One region of the Streptomyces sp. NPDC023723 genome, then DNA from elsewhere that is predicted to be linked to it. Evidence: predicted binding sites of a transcription regulator. Region 1 holds the regulator's gene; the other holds the start of a gene.
The links. Region 1 encodes HrcA, which represses chaperone genes, less so after heat shock. Its sites were predicted from a motif close to TTNGCACTCNGNNNNNCNGAGTGCNAA; they were not measured.
Positions count from the first base shown of each region.

Region 2: the regulator HrcA is predicted to act here: its motif matches at 5,372-5,398, upstream of groL (chaperonin GroEL).

Region 1 covers NZ_JBFAAP010000027.1:55,501-63,705, reverse strand. Annotated here, with positions in the region: gene AB0G32_RS25325 (nitronate monooxygenase) at 1-483, opposite strand, end outside; gene dnaJ (molecular chaperone DnaJ) at 607-1,740, opposite strand; gene hrcA (heat-inducible transcriptional repressor HrcA) at 1,741-2,757, opposite strand; gene AB0G32_RS25310 (MBL fold metallo-hydrolase) at 2,917-3,642, shown strand; gene AB0G32_RS25305 (DUF3097 domain-containing protein) at 3,677-4,492, shown strand; gene hemW (radical SAM family heme chaperone HemW) at 4,556-5,788, opposite strand; gene AB0G32_RS25295 (SpoIIE family protein phosphatase) at 5,855-7,654, opposite strand; partial or broken gene AB0G32_RS25290 (ATP-binding protein) at 7,736-8,205, opposite strand, start outside.
Region 2 covers NZ_JBFAAP010000001.1:184,901-193,105, reverse strand. Annotated here, with positions in the region: gene AB0G32_RS00965 (hypothetical protein) at 1-563, shown strand, start outside; gene AB0G32_RS00970 (PTS transporter subunit EIIC) at 1-52, shown strand, start outside; gene AB0G32_RS00960 (carboxylesterase family protein) at 593-2,116, opposite strand; gene AB0G32_RS00955 (NADH:flavin oxidoreductase) at 2,182-3,309, opposite strand; gene groL (chaperonin GroEL) at 3,619-5,244, opposite strand; gene AB0G32_RS00945 (cold-shock protein) at 5,550-5,753, opposite strand; gene AB0G32_RS00940 (ubiquitin-like small modifier protein 1) at 6,172-6,447, opposite strand; gene thrC (threonine synthase) at 6,506-7,792, opposite strand; SAM riboswitch class I at 7,807-7,948, opposite strand; gene AB0G32_RS00930 (glucosyl-3-phosphoglycerate synthase) at 8,104-8,205, shown strand, end outside.

The sequences.
Region 1 (8,205 bases):
GACCGCCCGGGCCTCCTCGGCGGTGGTGGCGGTCACCACGGCGAAGGTGCCCACCCGGTGCAGGGCGTCGACCACCTCGCGGGTGGGCGTGCCGAAGTGGAACGACACCACGGGTACCGGGTTGTCGAGGAGGACGGCGAGTTTCGTCTCGTAGCCGTCGTCGCGGCCGCTGTCCGGGTCGCCCAGTTCCGTCTCGTACCAGGCGGCCTCGCCGGCCAGCTGATGGGCGTAGACCCCGACGGCCGCGGGGTCGGCGGTCTCCGGCTGCGGCAGGAAGAGGTTGACCCCGAACGGGCGGCTCGTCAGGCTCCGCAGCTGCTTGATCTCCTGGTACATCCCGTCGGGCGTCTTGTACCCGGCGGCCAGGAAGCCGAGCCCGCCCGCCTCGCAGACGGCGGCGGCCAGCCGGGGCACGGAGACGCCGCCCGCCATCGGAGCCTGCACGATCGGATACGGGAAGAGATCGGTCAGCGCGGAGGACATGACCGCATGGTGCCATGTCCTCCGGACAGGACCGAATCCGACCTTCCGTCCCCGGACCGGGCCGCCTTGACCGGGAACCCGGACCCGTAGGGGAGCGGACTCACCGCCCGTACGGGAGTGGACTCACCGTCCGTTGAAGGCGTCCTTCAGCCGCGAGAACAGCCCCTGCTGGCCCGGCTGGAACTGCCCCTGCGGCCGTTCCTCGCCGCGCAGCTTGGCGAACTCGCGCAGCAGCCGCTCCTGGTCGGGGTCGAGCTTGCCCGGGGTCTGGACCTCGACGTGCACGATGAGGTCGCCCCGGCCGCCGCCGCGCAGGTGGGTCACGCCGCGGGCGTGCAGCGGGATCGACTGGCCCGACTGGGTGCCCGGCCGGATGTCGACCTCCTCCAGGCCGTCCAGCGTCTCCAGCGGCACCTTGGTGCCGAGGGCCGCCGCCGTCATCGGGAGGGTGACCGTGCAGTGCAGGTCGTCGCCCCGGCGCTGGAACTGGGAGTGCGGCAGCTCGTGGATCTCGACGTACAGGTCACCGGCGGGACCGCCGCCGGGGCCGACCTCGCCCTCGCCCGCGAGCTGGATGCGGGTGCCGTTGTCGACACCGGCCGGGATCTTCACCGTCAGCGTGCGGCGGGAGCGGATGCGGCCGTCGCCGGCGCACTCCGGGCACGGCGTGGGAACCACCGTGCCGAAGCCCTGGCACTGGGGGCAGGGCCGCGAGGTCATGACCTGGCCCAGGAAGGACCGGGTGACCTGGGAGACCTCACCGCGGCCCCGGCACATGTCACAGGTCTGGGCACTGGTGCCCGGCGCCGCGCCCTCGCCGTTGCAGGTGTTGCAGACCACGGCCGTGTCGACCTGGATGTCCTTGGTCGTGCCGAAGGCCGCCTCGTCCAGCTCCACCTCGATCCGGATCATCGCGTCCTGGCCGCGGCGGGTGCGCGAGCGCGGCCCGCGCTGCGACGCCGTGCCGAAGAACGCGTCCATGATGTCCGAGAAGTTCCCGAAGCCGCCCTGGCCGAAGCCGCCGGCCGCGCCGCCCGACTGGGACAGCGGGTCGCCGCCGAGGTCGTAGACCTGCTTCTTCTGCGGGTCCGAGAGCACCTCGTAGGCGGCGTTGATCTCCTTGAACCGCTCCTGCGTCTTCGGATCGGGGTTGACGTCCGGGTGCAGCTCGCGGGCGAGCCTCCTGAACGCCTTCTTGATCTCGTCCTGGGACGCGTCGCGGCGCACGCCGAGTACGGCGTAGTAGTCCGTGGCCACTTATGACTCCGCCAGGATCTGTCCGACGTACCGTGCCACTGCGCGTACCGCTCCCATCGTTCCCGGGTAGTCCATGCGGGTCGGTCCGACCACGCCGAGCTTGGCAACCGCCTCGCCGCCCGAACCGTAGCCCACCGACACGACGGACGTGGAGTTGAGTCCCTCATGGGCGTTCTCATGACCGATTCGCACGGTCACGCCCGGATCCTTCGCCTCGCCGAGCAGCTTGAGGAGCACCACCTGCTCCTCCAGCGCCTCCAGCACCGGCCGGATCACCAGGGGGAAGTCATGGCCGAAGCGGGTGAGATTGGCGGTGCCGCCGATCATCAGCCGCTCCTCGTTCTCCTCGACCAGCGTCTCCAGCAGGGTGGAGAGCACCGTCGCGACCGTACCGCGCTCCTCCGCGCCGAAGGCGTCGGGGAGGTCCTCGACGAGCGTCGGCACGTCCGTGAACCGGCGCCCCGCGACCCGGCTGTTGAGCCGGGCCCGCAGATCCGCCACCGAGGTCTCGCCGAACGGCGCCGGACAGTCCACCATGCGCTGCTCGACCCGCCCGGTGTCCGTGATCAGCACGAGCATCAGGCGCGCGGGCGCGAGCGGCAGCAGTTCCACGTGCCGCACGGTCGAGCGGGTCAGCGACGGGTACTGCACCACGGCGACCTGCCGGGTGAGCTGCGCGAGCAGCCGCACCGTACGGGCCACCACGTCGTCGAGGTCGACGGCGCCCTCCAGGAAGTTCTGGATGGCGCGCCGCTCGGGCGCGGTCATGGGCTTGACGCCGGCGAGCTTGTCGACGAAGAGCCGGTAGCCCTTGTCGGTGGGGATGCGCCCGGCGCTGGTGTGCGGCTGGGCGATGAACCCCTCCTCCTCCAGCGCCGCCATGTCGTTGCGCACGGTGGCCGGGGAGACGCCGAGGCTGTGCCGCTCGGTGAGGGCCTTGGAGCCGACCGGCTCCTCGGTGCCGACGTAGTCCTGGACGATGGCGCGCAGCACCTGAAGCCTGCGTTCACTGAGCATCGCGCACACCTCCCGATCACGTCCGCCCGTCTGCCCTGGCACTCAAAGCGTGCGAGTGCCAGACTTCCCCGGCCCAGTGTACGGCCGTGGGGTACACCCCCGGCAAGGCCGGGCCCGCGCTGCCGTCCGCGACAGGTGCGCACCGCTAGCGTCGCCGCCATGACGGTGACTTGGGAAGAGCTGGGATGGGAGCGGTTGGCGGCCGGGGTGGGGCGGTGCCGGCTGCCGGTGTGGGACTGCACGGCCGGGCTGGTGGTCGGCGGGGACGCGGCGCTGGTGATCGACGCCGGGTCGAGTCCGGGCGAGGGCGCGCGGCTGCGCGCCGAGGCGGAGCGGCTGGCCGGTCACCGTGTGACGCATCTCGCGCTGACCCATGCCCACTTCGACCACGTCTTCGGCGCGGCGGCGTTCGCGGGGGCGCAGGTGTACGGCGCGGTGGGCGTCGACGCGGTGCTCGGCGAGGGGCGGGAGGCGCTGCGGGCGGACGCGACCGCCAACGGGCTGGACCGGCGCCGGGCGCGGGAGGCGGTGGACGCCCTCGTGTCCGTCCGGCACCAGGTGAGCGGTGAGTGGACGCTCGACCTGGGCGGCGGCCGGCAGGTGCTGCTGGCGAACGTGGGTCCCGGGCACACCGCCCATGACCTGGCGGTGCTGGTGCCGGGCAGTCCGGAGGTGGTCTTCTGCGGGGACCTGGTGGAGGAGTCCGGGCCGCCGCAGACCGGGCCCGACGCGCTCCCCGGGCACTGGCCGGACGCCCTGGACCGGCTGCTCGCGCTGGGCGGCGAGGACGCACGGTACGTGCCCGGTCACGGGGCCGTGGTGGACGCGGAGTTCGTGCGGGCCCAGCGGGACGCGCTGGCGGCGCGGTTCGGCGTGTCGCGCTGATCGGGTCCGTGGCGTTCCTCGTATCGTCAGCGGAATGCGCCAGTACTCCGCCGATCTCACTCCCCCGTGGAAGAAGCCGCGGCCGGTGCCCGAGGTGCCGGCCGATCCGGGCCTGGTGGTCGAGGAGCCCGGTAGCGGGTTCTGCGGCGCGGTGACCGGCTGCGAGGCGGGCACGGTGACGCTGGAGGACCGCTTCGGCAAGCGCCGGGTGTTCCCGCTGGAGCCGCGCGGGTTCCTGCTGGAGGGCCGGGTGGTGACGCTGGTCCGGCCGTCCTCGCCGGGTCCGGTACGGCCGTCCCGTACGGCGTCCGGTTCGGTCGCCGTGCCCGGCGCGCGGGCCCGGGTGGCCCGGGCCGGGCGGATCTACGTCGAGGGCCGGCACGACGCCGAGCTGGTCGAGAAGGTGTGGGGCGACGACCTGCGGGTCGAGGGCGTGGTCGTGGAGTACCTGGGGGGCGTGGACGACCTGCCGTCGATCGTCGACGAGTTCGCGCCGGGTCCGGACGCCCGGCTGGGGGTGCTGGTGGACCACCTCGTGCCGGGGTCGAAGGAGTGGCGCATCGCCGAGTCGGTGACCAGTGACCACGCGCTGGTGGTCGGCCATCCGTACATCGACATCTGGGAGGCCGTGAAACCGGCCGCGGTGGGGATCGCAGCGTGGCCCCGGGTGCCGCGCGGTCAGGACTGGAAGACGGGGGTGTGCCGGGCGCTGGGCTGGCCGGCGGAGAACACGGGGGCGGTGTGGCAGGCGATCCTGGCCCGGGTGGGGTCCTACCGGGACCTGGAGCCGGAGCTGCTGGGGCGGGTGGAGGAACTGATCGACTTCGTCACGGGCAGCGGTGCGGCCTGACGCCGGTCGAAACCAGGTCAGGGGCCGAACTGGCATTCCGACGTGATGCGCCCGCCCGAGTGATCAGTCCACCAAATCCCTGACCACCCCGTCCGCCAGCAGCCGCCCGCGCAGCGTCAGCGCCGCGCGGCCCGCGTCGTACGGCCCCGCCTGGAGCAGTCCGTCCGACAGCGCCCGGCGCGCGGCCGCGCGGCCCTCCGGTCGCAGGAGGGAGAGCGGGACGCCCTCGCGCAGCCGCAGTTCCAGCAGGATCCGCTCGACGCGGCGGTCCTCGTCGGTGAGGAGTTCCCGCCCGGCGCCCGGGGAGCCGCCCCGCGCCAGCGCCGCCGCGTAGGCGCCGGGGTGCTTGACGTTCCACCAGCGCACGCCGCCCACGTGGGAGTGGGCGCCGGGGCCCGCGCCCCACCAGTCGGCGCCCCGCCAGTACAGCTCGTTGTGCAGGCAGCGGGCGGCGTCGGAGGTGGCCCAGTTGGACACCTCGTACCAGTCGAAGCCGGCCGCGGCGAGGGTCTCCTCGGTGATCAGGTACCGGTCGGCGTGCACGTCGTCGTCGGTCGGCGGGACCTCGCCGCGGCGGATCCGGCGGGCCAGCTGGGTACCCTCCTCGACGATCAGCGCGTACGCGGAGACGTGGTCGGGTCCGGCGCCGAGCGCGGCGTCCAGGGAGGCCCGCCAGTCGTCGTCGGACTCGCCGGGGGTGCCGTAGATCAGGTCGAGGTTGACGTGCTCGAAGCCGGCCGCGCGGGCCTCGGCGACGCAGGCCTCGGGGCGGCCCGGGGTGTGCGTGCGGTCGAGGATCTTCAGTACGTGCTGTCTGGCACTCTGCATGCCGAAGGAGATCCGGTTGAAGCCGCCCTCGCGGAGGGTGGCCAGATAGGCCGGGTCGACGGACTCCGGGTTGGCCTCGGTGGTGATCTCCGCGTCCGGCGCGAGACCGAACTCGTCGCGGATCGCGTCCAGCATCCGTACCAGGTCGGCGGCTGCCAGCAGGGTGGGGGTGCCGCCGCCGACGAAGACCGTGCGGACCTCGCGGGGGTCGTCGCCGAGCACCTTGCGGGCGAGGCGGACCTCGTCGGTGAGGGTGTCGGCGTAGTTGTCGCGGGAGGCGAGGACGCCGCCGGTGCCGCGCAGCTCGGTGGCGGTGTAGGTGTTGAAGTCGCAGTAGCCGCAGCGGGTCGCGCAGTACGGCACGTGCAGGTAGAAGCCGAGGGGGCGGTGCGCGGCCCCGGCGAGCGCGGACGCGGGCAGCGCACCGTCGGCGGGGACGGGCTCGCCGTCGGGGAGTGCGGAGGGCATGGGCTCCATTGTCCCGCACGGTGGGAGGTGGGCGGGGCGGGGCCGGGCGGAGCGGGGCCGGTGTTCCTACTCGGCCTGGAGGACCAGCAGCGCCAGGTCGTCCTCCGGGGGACCGTCGCCGAACTCGTGCACCAGGCGTCTGACGCGCTCGGCGATCAGCTGGGCGTCCAGGCCCGCGCACCCGGCGAGCGCGGCGGCGAGGCCGTCTTCGTCGTCGAACTGGCGGGAGCCGTTGCGCCGCTCGGTGACGCCGTCCGTGACGCACAGCAGGCTGTCGCCGGAGCACAGGTCGAAGTCCTCGCTGACGTACGTCTCCTCCTCCACCACCCCGAGCAGCGTCTGCGGCTCGGCGACCGTGCGGACGGCGCCGTCGGGGGCCAGCAGCAGCGGCAGCGGGTGTCCGGCGGAGGCCAGGGTGCAGTGCACTCCGCCGCGGAACGGGACCAGTTCGCCGTACAGGAGCGAGAGGAAGCGGGTCTGCGGGCCCTCGCCCGGGCCGATCGGCTGGCCGCCGGCCGCCACCAGGGCCCGCGCCGCGGCGTCCGCGGCCTCGATGGCGTCGTCCAGGAGCAGCTGGTTGAGGCGGTCCAGGACGCCGGCGACGCCGTACCCCTCGCGGGCCAGCAGCCGCAGCCAGGGCCGGGCCAGGCCGATGACCACGGCGGCCTCCGGCCCCTTGCCCTGGACGTCGCCGACGGCGAAGCACCAGCGGCCGTCGCCGGCCGGGAAGAGGTCGTAGAAGTCGCCGCTGGGGCCGCCCTTGTCCCGGGGTTCGTAGACCAGGGCGCTGCGCATCCCGGGGATCTCGGCGACGGCGCCGGGCAGCAGGCCGCGCTGCAGGACGGCGCTGATGGTGGCCTGCCGGGCGTACTGGCGGGCGGTGCCGATGGCGAGCGCGACGCGGCGGCCGAGGTCCTCGACGAGGCCGGTGATCTCGTCGGGGAAGCGCACGGTGCCGGCCCGGCCGATGACCAGGGTGCCCACCGGCCGGCCGGCCGCGACCAGCCGGTAGGCCAGTGCCGCGCCCCAGGTGCCGCGCGGGCCGAGCGCGTCGCCCGGCCAGGGGTGGGCGACCGGCCCGGACCGCCAGGGGTCGGGCGGGCGCGGCGGGTCCTTCTCCAGGGCCTGCCGCAACTCCTCGATGCGGTTCTCGCTGCCGTGCCAGACCCGGGCCAGCCGGACGCCGATCGAGGTGACGCCGTCGTTCCAGTCGGCGCGGCCCAGCGACTCGTCCTCCAGCCAGACCGCGCACCAGTCGGCGAGCCGGGGCACGACGAGCTGTCCGGCCAGGGAGGCGATCTTCTCCTCGTCGAGCTGCCCGGCCAGCAGGTCGGACGCCTCGGCGAGGAAGGACAGCGCGCCGCGCCCCAGCCACTGCCGGTCCCGGACGGCCCGCCGGCCGGCACCGGCACCCTCCGCCTGCCGGGTCCGATCCGGGTCCTGGGCGTTCTGGGCCCGCTCCGGGGCCTGGGCCTTCTCCGTCCCTTCGGCCCGCTCCGGGGCCTGTGTCCGCTCCGTGTCCTGGGCGCGCTCCGGGTCCTGGGCGCGCTCCGGAGCCTGTGTCCGCTCCGTCTCCCGGGCCCTCTCCGGGTCCTGGGCACGCTCCGGGGCCTGGGCCCTCTCCGTCCCTTCGGCCCGCTCCGTACCCTCTGCCCTCTCCGCCCCGTCTGCCCGGCCGGTTTCGGTCGTCTCTTCAACCCCGCCCGTTTCGGGCGGGGCTTCCGTCCGGTCGCCCTCCCCCGCGCCGCGCCGCTCCGCCGGTGTGCCGCCCGCGACCCGTCGGACCCACTGCTTCGCCGAGTCCCACGGCCCCCTCGGCTCCCGGTCCACGGCCGCAGCCGCCGCCCCGAGCACCGGATCCGCCACCCGAGCCGCTCCGGCCGGCCCCGCGCCCGCGCCGGCGCCCGCGCCCGCGCTCGTGCTCGTGCTCGTGCTCGTGCTCGCCCCGAGGATCTCCGCGACCCGCAGTCCCCGTTCCAGGGCGCGTTCCTCGGCGTACGCCTCGATCCGCTCGGCGACGGCGATCGCGTCGCCGTCCGGGGGGCAGCCGGGCCCAGACGGTCTTGACGCCGGTGCGGTACGTGATCCCCCAGGCCTCGGAGAGCGCGGCGACCAGCCGCAGCCCGCGGCCGTACTCGGGCGTCTCGGACGAGGACTCGGCGTCGGTGCTGCGGGGCGCGCGGGCGGGATGGCGGTCGGAGATCTCGACGACGAGCGTGCCCGTCGGCTCCAGCCGGAAGGCCACCCCGACGTCGGTGCCGGCGTGCACCACGGCGTTGGTGGCCAGTTCGCTGATGACCAGCAGCGCGTCGTCGGCGTGCCGGTCGGTCAGGTACTCGGTGCCGGGCCGGGCCGCCTCGGTCCAGTCGGTGAGCGCCACCCGTACCAGCGCCCGGGCCGCGCCCGGCGCGAGGGAG
Region 2 (8,205 bases), on a different contig from region 1:
TGAACCACGCCCAGCTGACCGCCCTGGGCCGCGCCCTGCGTCTCCTCGGTGAGCACGGCGAGGCCCTGAGCACCGACACCCCCGACGCCAAGCTGCACGAGATGCGGGGTGATCTGCGCCGCGCCCTGGACCTGCTGGAGGAGAGCGCGGGCACGGCCGCGCCCAGCACCCGCTGCCCGGAGCATCCGAACGGGCCGGTGGACGAGGCCGCCCCCGACCTGTGCCTGCTGTGCGAGACCCGGCGCCGCTCCGCCCGCCGCGCCGAGTACGGCGGCGGTCCCGGCCGGCCCCGCCCCGCCGAGCCGGTCCAGTCCCGGTACGGGCTGCGCGACGAGCGCCCCCAGCCCCAGCAGCGCTGGCTCCCGGAGGCGTGGAACGGCCAGGCGTGGCAGCTGTGCGGCACCCCGCGCCGCGACCGCCGCGAGGCCGAGCTGTATCTCGCGGCCGAGCGCCGGGGCCCCCGCCCGGCGCCGGCCTACCGGCTGGTTCACGAGTTCACCGACTACGAGGTGCTGCGGGTGTGGGGGACGCCGGTCCGGATGGACATCGAGCCGATGCCCTGACGCCCTGATGCCGATGCCCTGACCATGCGCTAGCCGAGCAGCGGCAGCGCGGTGATCTCGTGGCCGTCCCACAGGCGGTGGGTCTTCTCCTCCGGGTAGGGCACGACGGCGGGCTCGGCGTCGAGCACCTGGACCAGGCGGCGCTCGGTGTCGTACGCCGGCCAGCCCGGGTCGCCGGTCCGGGCGAACGCGGTCCAGGACGCGCGGAACCGGGCGGACAGGGCCAGTGCCGTCGCGTCGGGTTCGGTCCCGGCGAACAGCAGGGCGCCCAGGTCCGCCCGGAAGGTGCCGAAGAGCAGCGGCAGGTCGAGGGCGTGGCAGGCGCCGAGGGCACCGCCGCCGCCGGGGGCCGGCCAGGTCAGCTCGTAGGCGTGCGCCCGGCCGCCGCCCGCGAGCTGCGCCTCGGCCAGCCGCATCGTCGGCACCGCGAACAGCCAGTCCGTCTGCACCTTCTCGTACAGTTCCCCGGCGCTCGCGGCCGGGAAGGCGGCCCGGTAGGCGGCCGCTCCGTCCGGGCCGGGGGCGTACATCCGCAGCGCGGCCGCCGCCCGCTCCTCGCCGATCTGCCCGAGCTGTCCGGCCAGGGCGACGAACAGCCGGAACTCGTCGCGGTTGTGCCCGACGACCAGGTCCACGTCCCGGGCCGCCCCGGCGGCCAGCGCCGGCCACGGCAGCACGGGCAGCACCTCGCCGTCCACCACCGGCGAGTACGGCGTCACCGTCGGCGCGGCCTGCCCCCAACGGCCGGTGTACCCGGCCATCTTGGCGGCCAGTGTCTGCCCGGCGCCGACCAGCCGGTCCGGGTCGACGGCGGCGAGGTCGGCGGCGGTCGGGCGGCGGCCCGCCTCGGCGGCGAGGGCGGCACCGATGTCCCGGGCCAGTTCGTCGGAGAAGAACGTGCCCGGCACGCTCTGCGCGATCGCCCGCCGGAACAGTCCGGCCGCCGCCGGCATGACCAGCAGCGCGGCGATGGACCCGGCGCCGGCCGACTCCCCGAACACGGTGACCTGCCCGGGGTCGCCGCCGAAGCCGGCGATGTTCGCCCGGACCCACTCCAGCGCGGCCACCTGGTCGAGCAGTCCCCGGTTGGCGGGCGCTCCCCCGATGCGGGCGAAGCCCTCCATGCCGACGCGGTAGTTGAAGGTGACGACGACCAGGTCGCCGTCGGCGGCTATCCGCCGGGCGTCGTAGCCGGGGCTGCCGCCGTGGCCGAGCTTGTAGGCGCCGCCGTAGATCCACACCAGCACCGGGCGGCGGGCGGCCGGGTCGGCGTCGGGCGTCCAGACATTGGCGGTCAGCCAGTCACCGTCGCCCGAGCCGGGGCCCCGCCGGCCCGGCACCAGCAGGTCCTGCGGGGGCGGCGGGCCGAAGGCGTAGGCGTCCCGCGTGCCGTCCCACTTCGCCGGCGGGCGCGGGGCGGCGAACCGGGCCGCGCCGACCGGCGGGGCGGCGAACGGGACGCCGCGGAAGACGGTGAGGCCGTCCTCGCGGCGTCCGCGCACCGCACCGGCGGCGGTGCGCACCACGGCCTCGGCGGCCTGGATGTCCGTCATCGACCACTCCTCACTGGATACCAGCTGGTGATTTCACGGACCCTACGCGGCCGTCCGCACCCGGCTCAGCTGAGGGTCTTCAGCGACGCGGCGTCGTACGGGGCCAGTTCGGCGAAGCGGCCGGCGAGGACCTTCTCGGCCCAGTGCGGGTCCTGGAGCAGGGCGCGGCCGACGGCGACGAGGTCGAACTCGTCGCGCTCCAGGCGCTCCAGCAGGTCGTCCAGGCCGCGCAGTTCGGCGCCCTTGCCGAGGAACGCCTGGCCGAACTCGCCGTCCAGGCCGACCGAGCCGACCGTGATGACGGGCCTGCCGGTCAGCTTCTTGGTCCAGCCGGCCAGGTTGAGGTCGCTGCCGTCGAACTCGGGCCGCCAGTAGCGGCGGGTGGAGGCGTGGAAGGCGTCGACGCCGGCCGCGGCGAGCGGGGTGAGAATCGCCTCCAGCTCCTGCGGGGTCTCGGCGAGCCGGGCGCCGTAGGCGTCCTGCTTCCACTGCGAGTACCGGAAGATGACCGGGAAGTCCGCCGACACTCGCGCCCGCACGGCCGCGACGATCTCCGCCGCGAACCTGGTCCGGGCCACCGGGTCGCCGCCGTAGGCGTCGGTGCGGCGGTTGGTGCCGGACCACAGGAACTGGTCGACGAGGTAGCCGTGGGCACCGTGGATCTCGACGCCGTCGAAGCCGATGCGTTCGGCGTCGGCGGCGGCCTGGGCGAACGCGGCGACCACGTCGTCGACGTCCTGCTGGGTCATCGCCGTGGCGGTCGGCTCGTCCTCGCCGATGCGCAGGCCGGAGGGGCCGTGGGACGGGGCGTCGGGATGGGGAGCCTGTCCCTCCTTGCGGACCGTGCCGATGTGCCAGAGCTGCGGCACGATGGTGCCGCCGGCGGCGTGCACCGCCTCGGCGACCTTCGCCCAGCCCGCGAGCTGCTCCGCGCCGTGGAACCGGGGCACCCGGTCGCTCAGCCCGGCGGAGGGATGACCGACGTACGTCCCCTCCGTGACGATCAGTCCGACCCCGGCGGCGGCGCGGCGCGCGTAGTACGACCGCACGTCCGGTCCGGGGACGCCGCCCGGCGAGAACATCCGGGTCATCGGGGCCATCGCGATGCGGTTGGGCACGGTCAGGCCGTTGATGACGGCCGGGCGGGCGAGGATCTCGGCGGCTCGGGCGGCGACGTCGGGGGAGGTGGTCACGTGGGGGCTCCTCTGGTCTGCGGAGATCTGGTCTGCGTAGATCTGACCTGCGTAGATCTGGTCGGCGTCATCCGATCCGCGTCGTCTGGTCCGCGTCGTCCGATCTGCGTCAACCGGTCAGTATGTGCACGCGCATACGTCCTGCGCTCCGCACAACCGACGCCCCGCCCGCGTCATTCCGTCCGTCCCGGCCGCATGACCGGGCTCACACCCCACCGCGGCGGCGGAACGCCGAAGGGCGGCACCCCCTGTCGGAACAGGGGATGCCGCCCTCGGTCACGCTACGGACGGATCCGACCCTCGGGAGGATCAGAAGTCCATGTCACCGCCCGGCATGCCGCCGCCGGCCGGGGCAGCGCCCGCCTTCTCCGGCTTGTCGGCGATGACGGCCTCGGTGGTGAGGAACAGCGCGGCGATGGAGGCCGCGTTCTGCAGCGCGGAGCGGGTCACCTTCGCCGGGTCGATGATGCCCTCGGCGATCATGTCCACGTACTCACCGGTCGCGGCGTTGAGGCCGTGGCCGACGGTGAGGTTGCGGACCTTCTCCACCACGACGCCGCCCTCGAGACCACCGTTGACGGCGATCTGCTTCAGCGGGGCCTCCAGCGCGAGCTTCACGGCGTTGGCGCCGGTCGCCTCGTCGCCGTCCAGCTCCAGCTTCTCGAAGACCTGGGAGGCCTGGAGCAGGGCCACGCCACCACCGGCGACGATGCCCTCCTCGACGGCCGCCTTGGCGTTGCGCACGGCGTCCTCGATGCGGTGCTTGCGCTCCTTGAGCTCCACCTCGGTGGCGGCACCGGCCTTGATGACCGCGACGCCGCCCGCGAGCTTGGCCAGGCGCTCCTGGAGCTTCTCGCGGTCGTAGTCCGAGTCGCTGTTCTCGATCTCGGCGCGGATCTGGTTGACCCGGCCGGCGACCTGGTCGGCGGAGCCGGAGCCGTCGACGATGGTGGTCTCGTCCTTGGTGATGACGACCTTGCGGGCGCGGCCCAGGAGGTCCAGGGTCGCGTTCTCCAGCTTGAGGCCGACCTCCTCGGAGATGACCTCGCCGCCCGTGAGGATGGCGATGTCGCCGAGCATGGCCTTGCGGCGGTCACCGAAGCCCGGGGCCTTGACGGCGACGGACTTGAAGGTGCCGCGGATCTTGTTGACGACCAGGGTCGACAGGGCCTCGCCCTCGACGTCCTCGGCGATGATCAGCAGCGGCTTGCCGCCCTGCATGACCTTCTCCAGGAGCGGGAGCAGGTCCTTGACGTTGGCGATCTTGGAGTTGGCGATCAGGATGTACGGGTCGTCGAGGACGGCCTCCATCCGCTCCATGTCGGTGGCGAAGTACGCCGAGATGTAGCCCTTGTCGAAGCGCATACCCTCGGTGAGCTCCAGCTCCAGACCGAAGGTCTGGGACTCCTCGACGGTGATGACGCCTTCCTTGCCGACCTTGTCCATCGCCTCGGCGATGAGCTCGCCGATCTGGGTGTCGGCGGCGGAGATGGAGGCCGTGGAGGCGATCTGCTCCTTGGTCTCGACGTCCTTCGCCTGCTCGAGCAGGGCGGCGGAGACGGCCTCGACGGCCTTCTCGATACCGCGCTTGAGGGCCATCGGGTTGGCGCCCGCGGCTACGTTGCGCAGGCCCTCCTTGACCAGGGCCTGGGCGAGCACGGTGGCGGTGGTCGTACCGTCGCCGGCGACGTCGTCCGTCTTCTTGGCGACTTCCTTGACCAGCTCGGCGCCGATCTTCTCGTACGGGTCCTCGAGCTCGATCTCCTTGGCGATGGAGACGCCGTCGTTGGTGATCGTGGGCGCGCCCCACTTCTTCTCGAGGACGACGTTGCGGCCCTTGGGGCCGAGCGTCACCTTGACGGCGTCCGCGAGCTGGTTCATGCCGCGCTCGAGGCCGCGCCGCGCCTCCTCGTCGAACGCGATGATCTTGGCCATGTGAAGTGGTCCCTCCAGGACTGGGGGTGATTCCTTCGGACCGCGCCCGCGCCCGCGACGGACGGCTCGCCGGCCTCGTGGGTTCCTTCCCCACCCGGCCTGCGGGCCTCACCGACCCGGTCCTTCGTTGTCACTCTCACCTTCAGAGTGCTAACGCAATGATTAGCACTCGACCCCTGCGAGTGCAAGCGCCTCCCCCGGATCGGGGGCGGCGCTCAGCCCCCGGCGAACATGCCGGAGGGCCCGTACCTCGACGAGGTACGGGCCCTCCGGAGAAGAACCGTTCGCTGCGGTGGTCGCGCGTATCAGGCAGAGACGCGGACCATGTCGGCCTGCGGGCCCTTCTGACCCTGCGAGATCTCGAACTCGACCCGCTGGCCTTCTTCAAGGGTGCGGTAACCGTCCATCTGGATCGCGCTGTAGTGGACGAAAACATCCGCACCACCGTCGACCGCGATGAAGCCGTACCCCTTCTCCGCGTTGAACCACTTGACGGTGCCCTGAGCCATGCCTAACTCCCCTATTACTGGCCCTTGCACAGATCCGCACTTCGCGAATCCGGGTCAGACCTCGCCCCCAAGGTTGCGGAGGCGTGCGCCGGAACGCGTCGACCGCGGCCGAATGTATCTGTCCAACTGCCCTCTGCAACAGGTCAATTGGACGAGAAATCCGGACGGGAGCGGTCCGGAATATGGTGAGAATTCGTCCGATTCCAGGGCAAGTCGGGCCACATGAAAGCCACAAAAGCCGCAAAGAATGCCCACAGTTTGGCTACATCTAGTCGGGCGGGCGGCAGAAATTCGGAGCTCGCGCTTCGGTGATCAGCAGCGCGTTCCCCAACTGTACCGCGCTCAACCACATGGAATTGCCCCCTCCGCTTCTATTGCGGAGGGGGCAATTCAGGGGAACGGTGCGTGACCGGCCGGGTCAGCCGCCGGCGACGGCGGGAATGATCGAGACGCCGGCCCCGTCGGGGGTCGCGGTCTCCAGGCCCTGCTCGAAGCGGACGTCGTCGTCGTTGACGTACACGTTGACGAACCGGCGCAGCTTGCCCTGGTCGTCCAGGACCCGGGCGGCGATGCCGGTGTGGTTCTTCTCCAGGTCGGCGATGACCTCGCCGAGGGTGGCCCCCTCGGCGCTCACTTCGGCCTGCCCGCCGGTGTAGGTACGCAGGATGGTGGGGATGCGGACAGAAACGCTCACTTCAGACCTCCGGTCAGGGGATGTACGCAGGGGCGCGGGGAACGCGGGGAACTGCGCGTCACGCCAGCCCCGCCGCACGGAACGATTCGAGGTTCGGCCGGATCGTCGCCGTGAGCCCGGTCCCGGCGACGGCGTCCAGCGTCTTGAGACCGTCCCCGGTGTTCAGCACGACAGTCGTCAGGCTCGGGTCCAGCAGACCCGCCTCGACGAGCTTCTGCGTCACGCCCACGGTGACCCCGCCCGCCGTCTCCGCGAAGATCCCCTCCGTGCGCGCCAGGAGCTTGATCGCCGCGACCACCTGCTCGTCGGTCACGTCCTCCACCGCGCCGCCGGTGCGGCGCGCGATGTCGAGGACGTACGGGCCGTCCGCCGGGTTGCCGATGGCCAGCGACTTGGCGATGGTGTCCGGCTTCTGCGGGCGGACCACGTCGTGGCCCGCCTTGAACGCCGTGGACACCGGCGAGCAGCCCTCGGCCTGCGCGCCGAAGATCTTGTAGGGCTTGTCCTCGACGAGCCCCAGCTCGATCAGTTCCTTCAGCCCCTTGTCGATCTTCGTGAGCTGGGAGCCGGAGGCGATCGGCACGACGAGCTGGTCGGGCAGCCGCCAGCCGAGCTGCTCGCAGATCTCGTACGCCAGGGTCTTGGAGCCCTCGGCGTAGTACGGCCGCAGGTTGACGTTGACGAAGCCCCAGCCCTCGCCGGCCGAGTCGCCGATCAGTTCCGAGCAGAAGCGGTTGACGTCGTCGTAGTTGCCCTCGATGCCGACCAGCTCGCCGCCGTAGATCGCGGCCATGACGACCTTGCCCTGCTCCAGGTCGTGCGGGATGAACACGCACGAGCGCAGGCCGGCCCGGGCGGCGGCGGCGCCGACCGCGCCGGCCAGGTTGCCGGTGGAGGAGCAGGACAGGGTGGTGAAGCCGAAGGCGCGGGCCGCTTCCAGGGCCTGGGCGACGACGCGGTCCTTGAAGGAGTGCGTCGGGTTGCCCGAGTCGTCCTTGACGTACAGGCCGCCGGTGACGCCGAGCTCGGCGGCGAGGCGGTCGGCCTTGACCAGCTTGGTCCAGCCCGGGTTGATGTTGGGCTTGTCGGCCACGTCGGCCGGTACGGGGAGCAGCGGCGCGTAGCGCCAGATGTTCGCGGGGCCCGCCTCGATGCGCGCACGGAGCTTCTCGGTGTCGTACCCGGAGAAGTCGTAAGCGATCTCCAGCGGGCCGAAACACTCCTCGCAGGCGAAGACCGGACCGAGGGGTACCCGGTGTCCGCATTCACGGCAGGAGAGCGCCGCGGCGGGGCCGAGATCGACAGCGGCAGCGGAGGTGGTGTTTTCGGCGGTCTGCACAGCCATGGAGGCGAGGCCCTTCCTCATCTTCCTCACGACGCATCTCGCCGTGAGACGGATTTGGCACCTTCCCGAGCCGGGAGCCTCGCATCTTCACGAGTGCCGGCTGGAGGGTTGCCGGGGCTTCATCGGGCCGTGTCCCTCTGCCCCTCTGGATGAGCTGTATGTGGTTGTCAGCGGCGGCCACCCCCGACATGCGATGGTCATCCGCGTTGTTCAAGACTGTAACCGAAGGCCAGGACAGTTGAGATAGTCGTCCGATGCGCGAGATGGATCACACCCGCGACACGTGGTCCGTACAGGGAGGAGCCGGGACCGTGCTGGAAGAAGTCGAGCGGTGGCTGAACGCGCGCTCCTGGTCCGTGTCCGACCGTCCGCTGCACCAGATCCTGGCCGCCAAGCAGCGCACGGGGCAGTCG